DNA from 2 places in the Paenibacillus sp. J22P59 genome. Region 1 is predicted to be linked to the other one. Evidence: riboswitches for the same ligand, from Rfam matches in the RefSeq annotation. Region 1 holds a riboswitch; the other holds the start of a gene.
What was found. A riboswitch is a leader RNA that binds a small molecule or an ion and turns the genes downstream of it on or off. The one in region 1 is predicted to bind ZMP and ZTP.

Region 1 (10,278 bases):
CCTGAGGTTGAAGAGGTCGAGATCGAGATTCTAGACAAAGACATCCGGGTTGATACTTTCTGTTCAAGCGGCGCAGGCGGCCAGTCCGTTAATACGACCAAGTCGGCTGTACGCGTATTGCATGTTCCTACTGGCATTATGGCGACTTGCCAAGATGGCAAATCACAGAATGACAATAAGGCGAAGGCACTTCAGGTTCTGCGGGCACGTATCTATGATATTCGCCGCCAAGAAGAGGAAGCGAAGTATGCTGGCGAGCGGAAGAGCAAGGTTGGTACTGGCGATCGAAGCGAGCGGATTCGTACGTATAACTTCCCTCAAAGCCGTGTAACTGATCACCGTATCGGCTTGACTCTGCATAAGCTGGATCAAGTGATGAACGGTGATATGTCGGAGATTGTATCTTCACTGACGATTGCGGAACAAGCGGATCTGCTTGATAAAGAGCTGAACTAACTTGTAAGCAAGCACGAGAGAAGGGACGCTGGGAAGATGAGCGAACATACAGACGGGCGGCAATTGTTCTTGCTGCCATTCACTATTAGAGAAGCCTGCGTGCAGGCTTCTTCGTTTTTGACGGAAGAGGGAGTCGATGAGGCTCGCTCCAATGCTGAGCTGCTTTTGATGCATGTGCTGGAGGTTGATCGTGCTGCCTTGCTCCGGGACTGGAGCGAGCCATTTCCAGTTGAGCGCTATGAGGACTGGGAGCGCGTCATTCGCCGCAAAGCGGCGGGCGAGCCTGTGCAATATATTATTGGCGAGCAATGGTTCTATGGGCGTCCATTCACAGTGACGCCGGCGGTGTTGATTCCACGGCCTGAGACGGAGCTGCTTGTCGAGGCAGTGCTTGCGGCGGCCGATGAGCTATGGCCGCCTTCAGGAGCGGAGGTGCCGACGGTGGTGGATGTCGGCACTGGCAGCGGCGCCATCGGCGTGACGCTGGCTGCGCAGCGTCCGCTGTGGCGCGTGAGCGCGTCCGATCTATCGCCGGACGCGCTGGCTGTCGCCCGCACGAACGCGAAGCGACATGAGGCGGAGAACCGCCTCTCATTCGTGCAGGGCGACCTGCTGGCACCGTTTGCGCAGCAGCGCGTCGACGTGCTCGTCTCTAATCCTCCGTATATACCGGAGGATGATCTGGCGGGCTTGCAGCGCGAGGTGCGCGATTATGAGCCGCGGCTCGCGCTGGACGGCGGAGTGGATGGGCTTGACCCATATCGCCGTATGGTCCAGCAGCTTCCTGCGCTGCTGAACATCCCTCGTATTGTCGCTTTCGAGCTAGGCATGGGTCAGGCGAGAGAGATTGCGGAATTGCTGCGCTCTCTTGGTGAATGGGAGGATATTCGGATTATTACGGACTATGGCGGCATTGAACGCCATGTCATAGCGATAAGCCATTCCTTATAATCCTGTTCCCTAAGCTAATTTGGAGATGTTCCCTTCTGATTCATAAGAAGTAATGGGTGAATAATAACCTTCTGCCACTTTCACAGTGGCTTTGAAGGTTATTTTTGCGTATTGCTCGCTTGTAGTTGAAGTCTAGTTGATAGAGTAACTGCGGAACGGCATCTTAAAATGACGGCGAGCTAATCTCCTAGATGGGCTAATCTTGTAATTGGAAATGAAATAGATTTGATTTGATAGGTTTATAGAATGGGAATGGCGGACATACTAACGGATAGATACGTTCCGGAACGCAAGCTGAAGCACCGACGGGTGCAACGAGAGGAGCTTGTGTAATATGTCCCGCTATCATTCCCGTTTTTCTATTCGCAGGTCGTATGGTCTTCTATTTTGTGCTCTTATTATTCTTGTTATGAGCTGGGAGCTTCAGCAGAATGATGCTGCTGTGGCAAGTGGATCTATTCCCGCAGAATCTATCCGTCTTCGTATATTGGCGAATTCTGATGCGCCTGCTGATCAAGCGGTGAAACGCGTCGTTCGTGATGCTATCGTAGAAGCAATGAATAGTTGGGTGACTGGTCCTCAAACAATCGAAGAAGCGCGGCAGACGCTGCTTGACCATATGGATGAGATTGAGACAATCGTAGGAGATACCTTGAAAAATAGAGGCTTTGACTACGCGTATAAAGCGGAGCTGGGCATGGTTCCTTTCCCGACAAAAATGTACGGCAAAGAAGTATATCCCGCAGGCGATTATGAAGCGTTGCTGGTTACGCTTGGTGAAGGAAACGGGCAAAACTGGTGGTGTGTCTTGTTCCCGCCGCTCTGTTTCATTGATGCAGCTACCGGAGAAGCGACAGCGTCTGCCGAGACAAAAGTACAAACAGCTTCCTTAGAAGTGAAAGAGACTGCTGCAGAAGGCGGCAAAGCTAAGACGGAAGCTGGTACGAAGGATGCTAAAGTGCAGCAAGCAAATGATTCCGATAGCGCTGCACAAGCGAAAGCGGAAGAAGGGCAGGCTCCTGAGGCGAAGTTTTTCCTGTGGGAATTGCTTCAAACTATTATCCAATGGTTGAAGGGCCTATTCTCATAGATCAGGGCTTGCAATTGGTTAATCTGCTCTGCAAGCGGAGCGGCATATGATATAATAGCGGCATCTATTAATTCATGATAGCAAGGATTGGATAATTGAAAATGACAACGACGAAGGTGTGGCCCGTCATCGAGGACGACGGAGAAGTCGAAGGTCGGCTGGAGGAAGCGGCAGAGCTGCTGCGTTCAGGGGGCTTGGTCGCATTTCCGACCGAGACGGTGTATGGTCTGGGGGCAGATGCCAGGAATACGGCTGCTGTGGAACGGATTTTCTTAGCAAAAGGACGGCCGTCGGATAATCCGCTTATTGTACATATTGCAGATATCCGTCAGCTTGATGAACTAGTCCTGCCTTATTCGAATTTGGCGAAGCAACTGATGGATAGGCTATGGCCAGGTCCGCTTACGATTGTGCTGCCGATCAGGAGTGGCATTTTATCACCGCTGGTTACAGCGGGATTGACAACCGTAGGCATTCGCATGCCTGATCATGAAGCAGCACTTAAGCTGATTCGGCATGCAGGCTGTCCAGTCGCTGCTCCGAGCGCCAATCGGTCAGGCAGGCCTAGCCCCACGTTGGCTGAGCATGTTCTAGAAGACCTGGCGGGCAAGATTGACGGCATTGTAGATGGCGGCCCAACAGGTGTAGGGCTTGAATCTACCGTGGTGGAGCTGCAAGGCGAGCATACGATCCGAATCTTGCGGCCAGGCGGCGTGACCATAGAGCAGCTTAACAAAGCTGTGCCAGCTGCGTATATTGATGCGCCAGAGGCAGAGACAGCAATGGTTGAGGCGCCTCGTTCTCCGGGAATGAAGTATACGCATTATGCGCCTCAGGGCGAGATGCAGATTGTTCGTGGAGAACGGGCTGCAGTAATCGCCTATATTCAAGAGCAGATTGGACAGGCAAAGCGAAGCGGTGAGATGACCGGTGTACTTGCCTTTGACGAGAGAGTCCAAGCCTACGATGCAGATAAGGTATTATCACTAGGCAGCGAAGAGCATCCTGAAGAAGCTGCCAAGCGTCTGTATGCTGCTCTCAGGCAGTTCGATACAGATGGCGTGAATCGAATCTGGGCGGAAGCTTGTCTGGAAGAGGGAATCGGAAAGGCTTTGATGAACCGATTAACCAAAGCTGCGGGCAACCGCATTTTTTACGTATAGTTTGAACAAGCAGTAGTATCTTTGCCTCCTTGTCCGCATATGTTTGGTTAAAGAACGGATGTGGACATGGAGGCGGTAGATTGTGATGGAGAGTACTTTGCATACCGGACAGTTTGTGACGCTGCTTATAATGGCCGTTGCGCTTGGGATGGATGCTTTTTCACTTGGTATCGGAATTGGCCTGAAGGGGATACGCCTTCGAGATATTTTACGGCTAAGCACAATTATTGCCTTATTTCATATTATCATGCCGCTAGGGGGCATGTTCATGGGGCAGTTCGTCAGCGGCTTGCTCGGTGATGTGGCGACGACGGCTGCGGGTATATTATTAGTATTACTGGGCGGGCACATGATCTACAGCTCCCTGAAGGGAGAAGGGGTGCAGTCCTTTAACCCCCGAAGCAACTGGGGTGCGGTGCTATTCGCATTAGGTGTAAGTGTCGATTCCTTCTCCGTGGGGGTGACGCTTGGCATGTTCGCTGCCGACCTGCTGCTGACGGTACTATTGTTCGGTTTTTTCGGTGGTCTATTATCTATAATGGGTTTATTGCTAGGGCGCCGGGTAAGCCGTAATTTGGGTGGATACGGTGAAGCGCTTGGCGGAGCGGTTTTATTTGTTTTTGGGCTTTTATTTATTTTTTGATGAGAGGAGCTTGCAGCATGACACGCATCTTGTTCGTATGTACCGGGAATACATGCCGCTCACCTATGGCAGAAGCGCTGCTAAGGGAGATGGCTCAGCAGAGAGGTTTGCGCATTGAAGTGCGCTCGGCTGGCGTATCTACGATTGATGGATTGTCGATCTCTGAGCATGCGGCAGAAACCCTGCGCGTTCGTTCTATAGCGCATGATGGCCGTTCATCTCGAGCATTAAGTGAAGAAGCAGTGAATTGGGCAGATCTGATTCTGACAATGACCTCAGGCCATAAACGGGGTTTATTGCAATGGTTCCCCGAAGTGGTGGACAAAACCCATACGCTCAAGGAATACGTGAATCAAGATACTGCGGTATTATCAGATATTCAAGAGCTGGAAAGATTATATACAGAAATGCATATGAAGCAGGCATTGGGCCAGCATCTTACGACAGAGGAACGGACACAATTGCTGCATCTGGAACGGCGTATCCCAAGCTTTGATATCGTTGATCCGTTTGGCGGCACGCCAGCAATGTATGAGAGCTGTGCCAAAGAGATTGAAGAGGGCTTGCGCAAGCTGCTAGTTAAGCTGGAGAATAAATAATTTCCTTAGGAATAACGAGCGTATAACGATTGATTTTCCTGTAAGGATCGGCTATGATAAGGGAACAAAGACGGTTTCCGATGTGACTGGCGACGGAAGTGGGTAACCACGGTGGAGCATCGGAACATACGGCCGGTCGCCTGGGCAAAGAGCAGCATGCTAATTAGCATGTCTTGCTCTTTTTTCGTCTTTTAGGACGGAATTAGGTATAATAACAGTCATAACTACAAACTTACGAAGTACGCTTGCGTACTCCTTGAAGGAGGGTCACCATTGAAAATTGCAATTGGTGCTGATCATGGCGGTTACCGTTTGAAGGATGAAATTGTTCCATTTATCTTGTCTTTAGGTCACGAAATTGAGGATTTGGGCTGTGATTGCTCGCAGTCGGTAGACTACCCGGATTATGCGCTCCCTGTAGCGGATCGCGTAGCGAGTGGCCGTGCAGACCGCGGGATATTAATTTGTGGTACAGGCATTGGCATGTCGATTGCCGCTAATAAGGTACCAGGGATTCGTTGTGCTCTTGTGCATGATCTTTTCTCGGCACAAGCGACTCGCGATCATAATGATTCGAACGTCTTGGCAATGGGGGAACGAGTAATCGGACCTGGAGTAGCTCAAGAGATTGTCCGCATATGGCTGGAGACGCCCTTCTCTAACGGTGAACGCCATGCAGGAAGAATTAAAAAAGTGACTCAAATCGAACAGCAATATACTGTACATCCATAGAGCTATCGTAAAGGAGATCGCCTGACATGAGTCAATTAGAGGCTATTCCGCATATTGCAAGTGACGTGGAACAAATTGTTCGGGAATTGGTCACAGCTGGAGGAATTGTCGCAGGTCAGCTTGTTGTCATTGGAACCAGTACGAGTGAGGTGCTTGGGCAACGAATAGGCACATCGGGTACGGTTGAGGCTGCTTCTCAAATCTATGCTGGAGTTGAGGCGGTTCGGCAAGACATTGGTTTCTATCCTGTCTATCAATGCTGTGAGCATCTGAATAGAGCGTTAGTTCTGCCGCGAGAGGCTGCTGAGCGGTATGGGCTGGAGGAAGTAGCTGCCGTGCCTGTTCCTAAGGCTGGCGGCTCGATGGCTGCCTATGCTTACCGCCAGTTCTCCAGTCCCTGTCTAGTAGAGGCGGTACAAGGACATGCGGGTATAGATATAGGGGATACCTTCATTGGCATGCATCTTCGCCGCGTAGCTGTCCCTGTCCGTCCTTCTATCCGCAGTATTGGCTCTGCTCATGTAACGATGGCTGTCACAAGACCGAAGCTGATTGGCGGTGCCAGAGCTGTCTATGAGCTTGTGGAAAGCGGCCTGGCGTCAGAGCAGACGTCAGGAACTTGCGATTAATGAATGATCAGATTTCATAGGTTGAACGATTCCTAACAGTATTATCTAATTATTTATTATTTGAGGAGGCTATTCATAATGGAAAATCTACGTAAGCAAGACCCGGAAGTATTAAAGGCAATGGGACTGGAACTACAGCGCCAACGCGATAATATCGAGCTGATTGCATCAGAGAATATTGTAAGTGAAGCGGTTCTTGAAGCGATGGGCTCTGCTTTGACGAATAAATATGCAGAAGGCTATCCAGGCAAGCGTTTCTACGGCGGCTGCGAGCATGTTGACATTGTCGAGAATATTGCCCGCGATCGTGCAAAAGAAATTTTTGGCTCCGAGCATGCAAACGTACAGCCGCACTCCGGCGCTCAAGCTAACATGGCGGTATACTTGGCTGTCCTCAAGCCTGGCGACACCGTTCTTGGCATGAACTTGGCACATGGCGGACATTTGACGCACGGTAGCCCGGTTAACGCATCCGGCCTGCTTTATAACTTCGTTGCTTACGGCGTGAATGAAGACACGTTCACAATCGATTATGAAGAAGTCCGCAAAGCGGCTTTCAAACACCGTCCTCGCTTGATCGTGGCAGGTGCAAGTGCTTACCCGCGCACAATTGATTTCGAGAAATTGGGCAAAATCGCTCAGGATGTTGGCGCATTGTTCATGGTGGACATGGCTCACATTGCTGGTCTGGTTGCTGCTGGTCTGCATCCGAACCCAGTACCGCATGCTCATTTTGTCACAACAACGACACATAAAACGCTTCGTGGACCACGCGGCGGTATGATTCTATGCCGCAAAGAATGGGCTGCGGCTATTGATAAAGCGGTATTCCCGGGCTCGCAAGGCGGTCCTTTGATGCATATTATCGCAGCGAAAGCAGTCGCTTTCGGCGAAGTTCTTCAGCCTTCTTGGAAAGAATATGCACAAAATGTTGTGAACAACGCGAAGGTTCTGGCAGATACGCTTATTGCAGAAGGCATCAATATCGTTTCTGGCGGTACGGACAATCACCTTATGCTGGTTGATACGCGCAGCTTGAACATTACAGGTAAAGAAGCAGAGCATGTTCTTGACGAAGTAGGCATTACAGCTAACAAGAACGCGATTCCGTTCGACCCAACCAGCCCATTCGTTACGAGCGGTATTCGCCTCGGAACGCCTGCAGCTACTTCCCGCGGCATGGATGAGAATGCTATGCGGATTATCGGTGAAGTGATTGCTCTTGTTCTCAAAAACCCTAAAGACGAGGCTGTATTGTCTGAAGCTCGCGGCAAAGTGCGCGATCTGACTGCGCAATACCCGCTTTACCCTGAATTGAAGTACTAAGTTTATTTCTGGAAGAACCTCCAATCTCTCGTTTATACGAGGCTTGGAGGTTTTTTTATTGTATTGGTGTTTCAACTAATTATTACCAGGGGAATAAAGCTTAATTGTTGAAGCATGCTATAAGCAGTGAGTTGTTTGAATTATCTGGTCAATTGACAAAGAAGCGAATCGCATTGTATATTGATTGACGTTAAATATATATTAAATTATGATTAAAGTAGTGATAATTATATCTATAAGCATATGTAAATAATTTGGTAAAAGTGGAAAATTGAATACGCAATCAGTATATAAGCTTTTATTTCGAATTGTATATTTATGTATAGGTATATTATTACATTTATGCAAAACAACTAGGGGAGGATTTTTATGTTGAAGAAATCTAGCTTTACGCTTATCTCTGTACTGCTGGTGCTGGCGATTCTCGCAGTCGGCTGTACGCCTAAGAATGAAACAGGCGAAGGCGAAGCAGGATCAGCTAAGCAAGAATTTAGAATGAACCTGGCTGAGCAGCCGCCGACTTTGGACCCTGCACAAGTACAGGACCAAGTATCCGCTACAGTATTGAGTGGCTTGTATGAAGGCTTGCTGCGCAAAGATGAGAAGGGTAATGACCTTCCAGCTACAGCGAAAGAATGGAAAATCTCTGATGACGGTTTGACATATACATTCACACTTGATGAAAATGCAAAGTGGAGCAATGGCGATCCGGTTACAGCTAACGATTTCGAATTCTCTTGGAAACGTGTGCTTGACCCGAACCTGAAGCCGGAAGCAGCAGCGTATGCTTACCAGCTGTACTACATTAAGAATGCAGAGCAATACAACACAGGCGCAGCAGGCGTTACTGCTGACGATGTAGGAGTTAAAGCATTGGATGAGCATACGCTCGAAGTGAAGCTGAATTCTCCAACGCCTTATTTCCTTAGCCTGATGTCTTTCCAAACTTATTTCCCGGTTCATCAAACGGTGAAAGAGAATGAAGCTTGGGCAACAGATGTATCGACAATGATTACTAACGGTCCTTTCAAAATGAGCGAGTGGCAGCAAAACTCCACAATGACGCTTACGCCTAATGAAAACTACCGTGCAAAAGACGAAGTGAAATTTACGAAAGTACACTTCACTATGGTTAATGATTCCGGTACAGAGCTTAACATGTACCAAACGGGTCAACTTGACTTTGCAGGTATGCCTACAGGCTTGATCCCAATCGATCAATACGCGACATTGAAAGAAAGCAATCCGGAGGAATTCCAAGTTAAAGGTACAGCGAGCATTTACTACTACATGTTCAATACGAAAGAGGCGCCTTTCAACAACGAGAAAATTCGTCAGGCCCTTTCGATGGCAGTAGATCGTAAGAACATTACAGAAAAAGTCGCACTGGGCGGCGAAACACCTGCATATGGTCTAGTACCACCGGGCATTAAAGGTGAGAAAGAAGACTTCCGCAGCGAATTTAAAGATGATTACTTCAAAGAAGATTATGAAGCAGCGAAGAAACTGCTTGCTGAAGGCTTGAAAGAGCTTGGACTAAGCGAAATGCCAACAATCAAGCTGGCATACAACACGAATGAGAAGCACCAAAAAATTGCTGAAGCAATTGCAGCAATGTGGAAAGCTAATCTGGGCGTGAACACAAGCATTGAGAACCAAGAGTGGGGCGTATTCATCGATAACCGTAACCGTCTGAACTTTGAAGCAGCACGCGGCGGTAACGGTGCCGATTACAATGACCCTATGACATTCATTGATCTGTACACTTCGTACAGCGGTAACAACAACACAGGCTTTAATTCACCTGAATATGACGCTCTCGTTAAAAAGGCATATGCTACTGCTGATCAAAAAGAGCGTATGAAAGCAATGGCTGATGCAGAGAAGATTCTTATTGATTCCCGTGCAGTTATGCCGCTGTTCTACTACAGCAGTGTGAACATGCTGAAGCCAGGCTACCAAGGCATCTTTATTGATTACAAAGGCGACATTGATTATACTCGCGGCTACAAAGAAGCGAAATAATTAGCTCTTCCATGGTTAGCGGGATATATGCGGCATTGACTGCGTATATCCCCTTTCTTTATTCCAAAATCAGAATCTTGACTTCATAAAGGAGGTGCCATAACGAGTGGTTCGTTACGTTCTAAAAAAGCTGTTGTTTATGTTGATATCGATCATCGTACTGGCTTCGGCTACTTTTTTTCTGATGAAAGCGATACCGGGGAATCCATTCCAGAGTGAGAAAAATATTCCTGCAGCCATTCAGGAAAAGCTGAATGAACAATACGGACTGAATGAGCCATTATGGAAGCAATACTTCCAGTACATGGAGAATCTGGCTCAATTCGATCTTGGCGTTTCCATGAAACAGAAGTATGTCACAGTAACGAGTATTATTCAGAATGGCTTTGCATACTCGTTGCAGCTGGGTGTCTTCGCGATTATTGTCGCCATTGGAGCGGGGCTCTTGTTAGGCCTTATAGCTGCGCTTAACCATCGTAAATTTTTGGATAGCTTTACGATTCTTATCGCGGTATTAGGGGTTTCTATACCGAACTTCGTAGTTGCTTCAGGCTTGCAATACGTATTCGGGGTTAAGCTGCGCTGGCTTAGTGTAGCTGGACTGAATAATCCGAGTGATTTCATCCTGCCAGTTCTTGCGCTGTCCTTCTTGCCTGCCGCATTT
Region 2 (10,278 bases), on a different contig from region 1:
ATACTAGAGGGATTACCGAAAGCAGTAACCAATTTTGCTCCACTCATTTTAATGGTGATTGGTGGAGTTGGCAGCGATCAATTGAAAAATAAATATATTTGATTTTAACCTGAAAAAATGTGCTTTGCTGGACTCAGGCTGCGATGGTCGGAATGGCTGCATGTACGGATGGAGCTTCGCTGTCGGTTAAATTGGATAAGAAGGAGCTTCGTAAACATTTAGGCTACCTTATGAAACTTATTTAATTGAAGAAGTCGAGGATACCAATATGTCAGCCATGAAAAGCGGACCGTAACGGCCCGCCGGTGTTAAAGCTTTTTGGCATAATAGACCCACAGGCCATAGAACACAATTAAAGCAAACAACAGGCTGCCTACTAAAGTAAAGAAGACTGTGGAGCTAAAGAAGCCGGAGACGATGGCGGCAACGCCAAGTACGATGAAGATAACGCTTATACCGAGCGTACTTGCATTGCGGATAATCAGTCCGGTTCGCTCATCGTTTTCCGCAATGTACATCTTTTTCATCGCAGCCTCGTCATTTCTGATCCTCATACATTTGCCTAAATAAAAGGCTGCTATTACCTCAAGGCCGATGAAAGCCCCGGTGTGAAAGCCTTTGATAAAGCTGGGGAGAACGGGCAGATGGTCACGGTAGAGCGTCAGCACCACATAAATTAACGCAGCAGCTATTGCTACAAGTGATACCAGGTTTGTGCGGATTCGCATTTTTTCTTTATACGTATTCATTACATTTCCTCCGTTTCGCTGAAATCAAATACCTCTTCAATTGTCAGTCCGAAATACTTAGCGATTTTGTATGCAAGCACAAGTGAGGCTGTGTACTTTCCCACTTCAAGCGAAGTGATCGTCTGTCGAGTCACGCCGACGGCTAACCCCAATTCTTCCTGAGAAAGCTTGTGCTGCTTGCGTAGTTCGGGAATTCGTGTTTTCAATTTACCACACCTTTGCAATGTTTGCTTTGCATATTTAGTATAGTTTGCTTTGCACAAAATGTAAAGCCTACTTTGCAAAAAAAAGTCTACTCCACACGTAATATGGATTAAATTTATACTAAAGTAATTTAAAAATCATTTTGGAAGTATTATACTGATAGGTAACAATTGAGAAGGGAAGGTTTTTATGTGCGGAAGCATAGCCTTTCGGAGAATTCGAGCAGTTTTGCTAGATCTTATTTATATGTAACAAACTGCAATGTGAAATCGAGGTGAGTAGGGGATATGGGCAAAAGGATGAAAAGCATAGGCATATTCAATTTGGTTACTGCGTTATTTATAAGCATATTGTGGATTTCTGTGTTCTTTATTCAAGGTTTATCTGGTGCTGTCTCATGGAGTCTGCTAAAGATGTTTTTGCCGTTTGTCGGCTTAGTAGGGGCAATTTCTAGCATCATATTTATTATTATTCGACTTATAAAAAAGAAAACGATTTTTCGCAATCTCATATCGTTTGCATTAAGTGCTGTTTTGATTTTTCCGATTCTCCTTACCTTAAATATTATAAAGTTCGCTTATCCTTCAAGCATAGATAAAAGCTCTCCATCTGTAACTGTAATATGGCCGCTTCAAGAAAAGAGCGTTGTAGGTTGCTTCTCAACCATTTGAAAAAGGATAGTATAACCGTTAAAGCAGGCGATCGTGTGAAGCCCGGCGACTTGATTGGACGTGTAGGTAATAGTGGGTCAACCTCTGAACCGCATTTACATATTCATCATCAGCGTCAAGACCCAACCCAAACGTTAATGCCTATTTTCGCTGAAGGTCTGCCACTATATTTTAAAGATATGGATGGGAGGACTATGCCGGAGAAAGATCAAATCATTGTGCCCGAGTAGGTTACAAACTGGAGGATATGGGATGTGATTTACAGTGAATGGCTGCTGATCTGTTCATTCAACTCATTCTCGTATATCCACAAAAAGAAGAGCTAAAAAAACCGAAACGAAGGTTCGTTTCGGCTGTTATTAAAGTATAGCTATGTGATTTGTTATTAAAATTATGGAGTGAAAGACAAAAGGATGCTGTTAATACCCGTCCATGCATTAGTAGTTACATAAATGGTATAAGTGTCATAAGGAAGGTTGTTCACGCTTCCACTTGGAGTGCCACCATTATAACCAGAATAGACTACAACTCCTGAACTGTTCTTCACTTGGAACTGATACCATAAAACAGGACCATATTCAGAATCTGATACGGCGTCGATATGAATATTTAGTTTGCCTGAACCTGTGATGGATTGACTCGCATTGGCAGATGCCACCGACAACGGAATAACCAATGCAATTACCATTACTAACATAAGAGATAGCCATTTTTTTCTCACTTTTCTCTCAATCCTTTCTTCCTATGAATTTGTTAAATCCTTAACACAAGCACTTCCGTTGCTTTTGATGCAGCGACTGCTCAAACGGAAGTTACAATCAAAATGTAACATAATGTAATATTTGGATTCAATAGAGCTTTATGCTCATTATATTCATTTTGATATAATCTAACTGATAAATGGATTTTGTTGTAGTGAGTTTACATTATGTATTTTTGAAAATGAAATAGGATAGGAGCTATGATGAATGTCCTTTATTACAGGGATGGAATTATGTCGGCGATTTCATACGGAGGTTGTTGAGCCTATACTCTCAGATGCTTTTCCGGATTTACGATATTCCTCTGCTTTGCTTGGTCCGGGGAGTGAAGTGCTGGGCTATGATACAGAAATGTCAACCGATCATGATTGGGGGCCAAGAGTATATCTTTTTCTTAGTAATGAAGATATTGATTGCTCCGAACAGATAAGACAATCTCTGAGTGAGCGAGTGCCCAAATCGTTTTATGGCTTTCTGGTTGATATAAGAAAGAGCGTTATTACAACGTTGCCGGAGTTTATCGAAAATTACTTAGGTGTTAACATAAATGAATCTTTGGGATTAGAGGATTGGCTATCACTCCCCTCGCAGTCGCTCCTCGAGATAACAAAAGGGGCAATTTATAGGGATGATAGGGGTCTGCTCTCATCATTACGCAAGCAATTCAGCTATTATCCCCATGATATTTGGTTATACCTAATGGCATCCAATTGGCAACGAATCGGGCAAGAAGAACACTTGATGCTTCGTGCGGGTTTTGCAGGCGATGAACTTGGCTCTGCTATTATTGCTTCACGTATTGTCCGCGATATCATCAATCTCTGTTTTCTAATGGAACGTCAGTATGCTCCATACCCAAAATGGTTTGGCACCGCATTTAAACAGTTGAAATGCTCGGATCAATTGCTGCCTTATCTTTGGGAAGCTCAGACGGCGACTGCTTGGAGAGAACGTGAGGGCGCATTTAATAATGCTTATAAGCTTTTATCAAGCATGCATAATGGATTAGAAATTACCGAGCTCATCTCTAATGAGGTGTCATACTTCTATGATCGTCCCTTCAAAGTCATGCATGGAGAAGAAATCGCAGGAATGATTTTGGAGCAGGTTGTAGATGAGAATATCCGCCAGTTTGCTGACAGACGCTTAATCGGCAACATTGATCAAATTACAGATAATACCGATTTCAGAAATATCGTTCGTGGAGCTGGTGAAGAAGGGGAATATGCGAGAAATGCGCTCAAGGGACTTTTCCGAATATCCCATAGGGGCTAGTCCTGAATTATTACAAAGTAGAAATGAATTATCTGAATATAGAGTTATTCTAATGTTTCGTGATTAAATGGGAATCCGGTCTTTTTGTGTTGGATGATCCATGTTGTATATATGCAAATTTTTGCTTGATTTACATAGTCCTTCGGAATACAATATAGTAAATATTTGGTATGTACAACTGGCGTAAACGTGGATAACCACGAGGGAGTACATATTCATAGCGTCGTACGCCTGGGCAAAGTATTTGATCTTAGATCAGATGCTTTTTTTTATTTCACACGAGGAAAGGTTAGGTGTATGGGATGAAAATGGCTTATATTTTGTTCGATGAGATGACAACGTTAGATTTTGTAGGTTTTTATGAAGCTGTAACATGGTTGGGTATTCTGAAGATAAAAGAAAATGTGTCATGGGATTTCTGTTCAAACAAAGAGCAAGTCACCGATGATAGAGGATTGACGATAAGAATTGACCATGTCTGTCCTGATCTGTCGGTCTATGATCTGATCTTTATTCCCGGAGGATTAGCTACTAGGCGGCTTAGATTTGATAACGAGTTTATAGCATGGATTCAGACTGCACGAGAGGTGGAGTATAAAATATCGGTTTGTACAGGTGCTTTAATTCTGGGAGCTGCAGGGTTTCTAGCTGGGAAAACAGCAACTACAAATCCTTCTGCTTATGAGCTGTTAACTCCTTATTGTGGAGAAGTAGTCAAGCAGCGCTTTGTTAGAGACGGTAATATTTTCACAGGCGGTGGAGTGTCGGCTTCTATTGATCTGGGGCTGTATTTCATAGAATCACTTACAAATGAAGCGGTAGTGCAGCAGGTTCAAGAAAAGATGGATTACCCATACTACACTTCGATTTCGACAAATTGAAACTACATAAAAAATTCGAAACTGTTTGTGTAGAGAGCTGTTAAACACAAGCATTGTGAATAGAAGAATATGCTATTGCGGTCTTGATCCCGATTTCATTTCATTGGATTACTTATGCTATATTTGAAGTAGAGTCCCTGTAAGGGAAATTCAGCATGAGGGAAGTGGAACAATGAATCTGGAAGCGGTTATGCAGGAGCTTGAAGCCCTAGGAAAGGAACGCACTAAGAAGATATATCAGTCTAATGGTGCGCATGAGCCGCTTTTTGGGGTGGCTACAGGTGCAATGAAGCCGATCTTAAGGAAAACTAAGCTGAATCAACCATTGGCTGAGCAACTCTATGCTACAGGGAATTATGATGCCATGTATTTTGCCGGAGTGATCGCAGAGCCACAGGCAATGACTGAGGCGGATTTTGAACGATGGATAGATGGAGCTTATTTTTATATGCTATCGGATTTTGTCGTTGCAGTCACTTTGGCAGAAGCGGATATTGCACAAGAGGTTTCTGATAAATGGATTGCAAGCGATATAGAGCTGCGAATGTCGGCGGGCTGGAGCTGTTATTGCTGGCTGCTCGGCAATCGTCCAGATAGTGAATTTTCCGAAGAGAAGCTTGCTAATATGCTGGAACAAGTTAAAAATACGATCCACAATGCGCCCGAACGCGCGAAATATGCAATGAATAGTTTCATTTACACGGTCGGAGTATCCTATCAGCCTCTCCATGATAAAGCGGTCGAGATCGCTAAGGAGGTCGGCCCGGTAGAGGTCAATAGCGGCACTGCCAAGAGCAAGCTCTTGAACGCCTCTGCTAATATTCAAAAGGCAATAGATAAAGGGCAGATTGGCTTCAAACGAAAGCATGTAAGGTGTTAGACTTTATTACGTCTTTGCCTTCTCCTTCTTAGTAAATCACCCCCATTAGTGTTGAACAAAGAAGGAGAAGGATTAATAAGTTTTATTATTGTTGCACACGCTGCATTCGCATTATTCAACATCTATAATTATATGGAAATTAATTGTTGTGCTGATTGCAAAAATCGTATATAGTTCCGTTGTAATACTATGCAAAATTGTACAATTACAATTATAAGGTGGAACCTCAGCATGATAACGAATAGCGGATATGCCAGCACTCAGGTATTGGATGGGAATGCAGTATTAGCGGCAATCGAGCATACATTGGCCATGATTGAATTCGATATCCATGGAAAGGTGTTATGGGCTAATGACAATTTTGCTAAGGCTATGGAATATGAACCAGTAGAAATGTCAGGGCTTACTCATCGACAGTTTTGCACTGCGGAGTATGTGAATAGTCCTGAGTATGTGAAGCTGTGGAATGATTTGAAGAGCGGCAATCCCTTCCAGGAGAAAATAATGCGTATCACGAAGAATCAGCATATCCGATGGTTAGAGGCGACCTATACCCCAATTGCGAATTCAGAAGGCCAAATCGTGGCAGTTCTTAAGATCGCAACGGATATTACGAGCCGAGAAAATACGGCCGCTGCATTCACCAAAGAACTGAAGCAAATGGCAGAGGATCTCTTGAAGCGTGCGGATGAAGGGGTTTTAAGCAGCCACCGAATAACTTCAGCAATTGATAAGATCGTTAAGGAATCGGATGATAATATGCATGTTCTCCAATTGATGGAGCATAAAGCCGGCGCTATCCAGAAAACGACAAAAGCCATCTCAGAGATTGCTTCGCAAACCAAGCTGCTTGCTCTGAATGCAGCAATAGAGGCTGCACATGCTGGAGAGTATGGTCTCGGATTTAACGTGGTGGCAAGCGAGGTTCGCAAGCTGGCTAATCAGACAGAAGAAGCTACGAAGGAAGTAAACGCTACGCTTCAGGATATTGCTGCTCAGGTGCTGGAAATCTCCAAAGGACTAAAGCGGACACGAATAGTCATATCAGATAGCGAGATGAGTACCCAGCAAGCTGTTGATGAATTTACGGGAATTGGCCAAGCTGCACGTGAGCTGGACAAGCAAGCCAAACTCGTAGGAGACTTGCTTTAAAATAATTAAATTTTAGAAAAATGACATCCTTCAAGCGAAGAGGGCAGATATACATAAATGAAAAGCATCAGAGCCTCTTCGTACTATCCATCTTCCCTTCCCCCTGTATCACCCCTACAAAAAAGCCTGCACTACACCAAAGCTTTTATTCATCTCCCGATTAAATCCTTTTGAATCGTTGTTCTCACTGAAATGTTTAATGATTATTTATGAATGCTTACGACTATCATTGCGCATAATAATTAAAGACGGGCATATGTATGAGTTGTGCTTATTAATTTCCAAATATATGAATAAATGTTTTTAATTATCCCTGATTAATTGATGATTAATCTATACACAAGGATAATGTTTTGATATCATATTGTTTTGTAGTATAATATATTATATTAAAAATTTTAACGTTAAAGGAGTTAGATGAAATGGATCGTTTAGCAGGTAAAGTAGTCATTATTACAGGTGGCGCTCGCGGTATGGGCGAATCTCATGTTCGTAAATTCGCAAGCGAAGGTGCAAAAGTTGTTTTCACCGATTTGAATGAAGAGGGCGGACAAGCTTTGGCAGCAGAGCTTGGAGAAAATGTTAAGTTCGTGAAGCAAGATGTAACAAAAGCAGCTGATTGGGAGACTGTTGTTGCAGAAACAGAAAAGGCATTTGGTCCTGTTAACGTACTCGTGAACAATGCAGGCATTAGCATGAGCAAATCGATTTTTGACATGACAGAAGCAGACTACAGAAAAATTGTTGAAATCAATCAAGTTTCTGTATTCCTGGGCATTAAAGCAACGGCTGATTCTATGAAAAAGACAGGAAATGGATCTATCGTTAATATTTCTTCCATGAATGGTCTTGTTGGTGGAGCAGTTGGTTACACGGATACGAAATTTGCGGTTCGTGGACTAACAAAAGCAGCAGCTCTTCAATTAGCTTCCTTCAATATTCGCGTAAACTCCGTGCATCCAGGTGTTATCGAAACACCAATGGTTACACAAGGCGATGCAGTTGAAGTTATCAAAGAATTTGCAAAACATATTCCTCTTAAGCGTCTGGCTCAATCCGAAGAAGTATCTGATCTGGTGCTCTTCCTTGCCTCTGACGAGTCAAGCTATTCGACTGGCTCTGAGTTCGTTATCGACGGTGGCTTAACAGCAATGTAGTTTCAAACAAATAAAAGGGGCACCCAATTGGGTGCCCCTTTTATTTGTTATAACGTCTACTTAACGGAGGAAGCTTCACTCGAATTGAGCAATGAAAGTGTAACGGCAATTGCCTGATCAATAAATGATGGCTCTGGTCGAGATTTCAACATTACGGTTAGTCCGATTAACGACAGGATGAGCGCTTGTGCTAAAGGCTTGGCCTGAGTATGTCCGTTCAATTCTCCTGATTGCATGCCTCGTTCAATCGTTTCTTGGAATATGACCGCCAAGTACATTTGGTGTTCTCTCGTGAGAATTTCGAATTTCTCATCATGAGGCGCTAGCTCAACCATGGTATTGATGCAGAAGCAGCCCCGACTGCGATCACCTGCATATTCCTCTTCAACTACGCTTTTGAAAAAAGCGGAGAAGGCTTCTTTTACAGAAGAATGGCTCTGCAGCCTAGTTCGTATATCTGAAGCGCGGGACATCGTATAACGGCGCAGTGCAGCTTCGAATAATTCTTTCTTGTCTCCAAAGGCTGAGTAAATACTAGGACGTTGAATTCCCATTCTAGAGGTCAAATCACTCAATGAGGTAGCCTCGTATCCTTTTTCCCAAAAAAGCTCCATCGCTGCTTCTAATACGGTTCCTTCGTCAAATTCACGGGATCTTGCCATGATGAATACCTCTCATTCACCTTTAATTTTTGATTATAGCTTATAAAAAGAACTGCTATAACGATCGAAATTTGTGTACCGATCAATATGTTATTATTCTATCTTTTGCCGAATTATATGTCAAATGCCGAGATGAGTCAGGAGATAGGTTATAGCGTTAGAATCAAATATAAAATAAGTATATGCTTAATTATTCTCATTTTTTTTGGTTGACAATACGAATAATTGTGAGCTATATTCACTAGGTGAAATAACATACCGATCAGTACGTTATTTGTAATATAGAAATGGGGGAGAAGAGGAATGTTCAATAAGGAGGATGCAAGCAAGGGAATAGTCATCGCAGGCAGCAGGGCAGAGCCGTTATCTGCACGGCTAATCGAAGCAGGCACAGAGCAATCTGCTGAAATGTCTCGCTATGTGACGCTATTGTTTGCAGTTGCTTGCGGGATGTCAGTTGCGAATATCTACTTCGCACAGCCGTTGCTTGATCGTCTATCGGGCGAGTTCGGAATCGACTATTCAATCATTGGCATCGTGGTTACTGTTACGCAAATTTTTTATGGGTTGGGACTGCTGCTATTGGTGCCGCTTGGAGATTTGCTTAGTCAACGAAGCTTGATTATCGGTCAAATGCTATTGTCTGTTCTTGCGCTAATGATGGTTGGAACGGCGGCCAACAGCATTCTATTATTTGCAGGCATGGCTATGGTCGGCTTGCTAGCCGTGGTGACACAGACACTTGTAGCATTCGCAGCAACTATGGCGTCGCCTGCTGAACGAGGCCGTGTTGTTGGGGTGGTTACAAGCGGGATTGTCATCGGCATACTTCTGGCAAGATCGATTTCGGGAATACTGACAGACCTCGCAGGCTGGCGATCCGTGTATTTTGTTTCGGCAGGATTGATGCTGGTGATGGTTGGCATGTTTTATAAGATATTGCCCCGTGTTGAACGGAAGGTGAAAAAACTATCTTACTCTAAGCTGCTAGAATCGATGGTCAGGTTGTTTATTCAAGAACGACTATTGCGTATTCGCTCTATTATTGCTCTGTTCATTTTTGCTGATTTCAGTATTCTATGGACCTCTCTCGTACTGCCTCTTAGCTCTGCGCCTTTATCGCTTTCTCCTAGTGCAATTGGAGCCTTTGGTTTGGTCGGAGTAGCAGGCGCGCTGGCTGCCGCGAGAGCGGGAAGACTTGCTGATCGAGGCTATGGGCAGAGGACGACGGGCACTGCTCTGGTGCTGCTGTTGGTGTCCTGGTTTTTTATCCGTTATACCGAACAATCCCTGTTCGCATTGGTGATTGGCATCGTGCTTCTCGATTTGGCTGTGCAGGCCGTACATGTTACCAATCAGACGATGATCCTTCCACTACGGACTGATGCTCGGAGTCGAATCACTGCCGGGTATATGATCTTCTATTCGATTGGCAGCGCAGTCGGTTCCATTGCTTCGACTCAGATCTATGCGCATTATGGCTGGAATGGAGTATGTGTGTTAGGAGCTTCTGTTAGCGCTGCGGCGCTGCTGTTCTGGATAGTGACTCTCCGCAGTGACGCTACTAGTATGAAATGACAGATCTGAGTCTGAATTAGTCTGTGGATTTGAAACACTGATGAAAATGCAAGAAAACATAATATAAAGGAGCGATTGTTATGGAAATAGGGGTAACTTCGTTTGTAGAAACAAAGCCGGATGTTCACACAGGAGACGTAATAAGTCACGCACAGCGGTTGCGTGAGGTTGTGGAGGAAATTGTTCTTGCTGATCAAGTGGGACTTGATGTGTTTGGCGTTGGTGAGCACCATAGAGCGGATTATGCAGCATCTTCCCCGGCTATCGTACTGGCTGCGGCTGCCGCTCAGACGAAAAAAATCCGGCTG

Region 2: it holds a riboswitch for ZMP and ZTP, as region 1 does, so the genes downstream of both, AC50YO_RS12300 (DJ-1/PfpI family protein) here and rpiB (ribose 5-phosphate isomerase B) in region 1, are expected to answer to the same signal.

What each region holds. Positions count from the first base shown of each region.
Region 1 covers NZ_JBXENX010000010.1:148,767-159,044, reverse strand. The annotation lists gene prfA (peptide chain release factor 1) at 1-456, shown strand, start outside; gene prmC (peptide chain release factor N(5)-glutamine methyltransferase) at 493-1,407, shown strand; gene spoIIR (stage II sporulation protein R) at 1,742-2,497, shown strand; gene AC50YO_RS18500 (L-threonylcarbamoyladenylate synthase) at 2,599-3,660, shown strand; gene AC50YO_RS18495 (manganese efflux pump MntP) at 3,746-4,303, shown strand; gene AC50YO_RS18490 (low molecular weight protein arginine phosphatase) at 4,321-4,902, shown strand; ZMP/ZTP riboswitch at 4,975-5,055, shown strand; gene rpiB (ribose 5-phosphate isomerase B) at 5,176-5,634, shown strand; gene AC50YO_RS18480 (TIGR01440 family protein) at 5,661-6,263, shown strand; gene glyA (serine hydroxymethyltransferase) at 6,342-7,589, shown strand; gene AC50YO_RS18470 (peptide ABC transporter substrate-binding protein) at 7,959-9,614, shown strand; gene AC50YO_RS18465 (ABC transporter permease) at 9,721-10,278, shown strand, end outside.
Region 2 covers NZ_JBXENX010000006.1:169,333-179,610, forward strand. The annotation lists gene AC50YO_RS12270 (helix-turn-helix domain-containing protein) at 1-102, shown strand, start outside; gene AC50YO_RS12275 (hypothetical protein) at 309-749, opposite strand; gene AC50YO_RS12280 (helix-turn-helix transcriptional regulator) at 749-955, opposite strand; gene AC50YO_RS12285 (M23 family metallopeptidase) at 1,606-1,854, shown strand; gene AC50YO_RS12290 (hypothetical protein) at 2,016-2,321, opposite strand; gene AC50YO_RS12295 (DUF4037 domain-containing protein) at 2,593-3,660, shown strand; ZMP/ZTP riboswitch at 3,825-3,904, shown strand; gene AC50YO_RS12300 (DJ-1/PfpI family protein) at 3,963-4,541, shown strand; gene AC50YO_RS12305 (DNA alkylation repair protein) at 4,714-5,421, shown strand; gene AC50YO_RS12310 (methyl-accepting chemotaxis protein) at 5,653-6,573, shown strand; gene AC50YO_RS12315 (glucose 1-dehydrogenase) at 6,996-7,730, shown strand; gene AC50YO_RS12320 (TetR/AcrR family transcriptional regulator) at 7,787-8,392, opposite strand; gene AC50YO_RS12325 (MFS transporter) at 8,696-9,970, shown strand; gene AC50YO_RS12330 (LLM class flavin-dependent oxidoreductase) at 10,051-10,278, shown strand, end outside.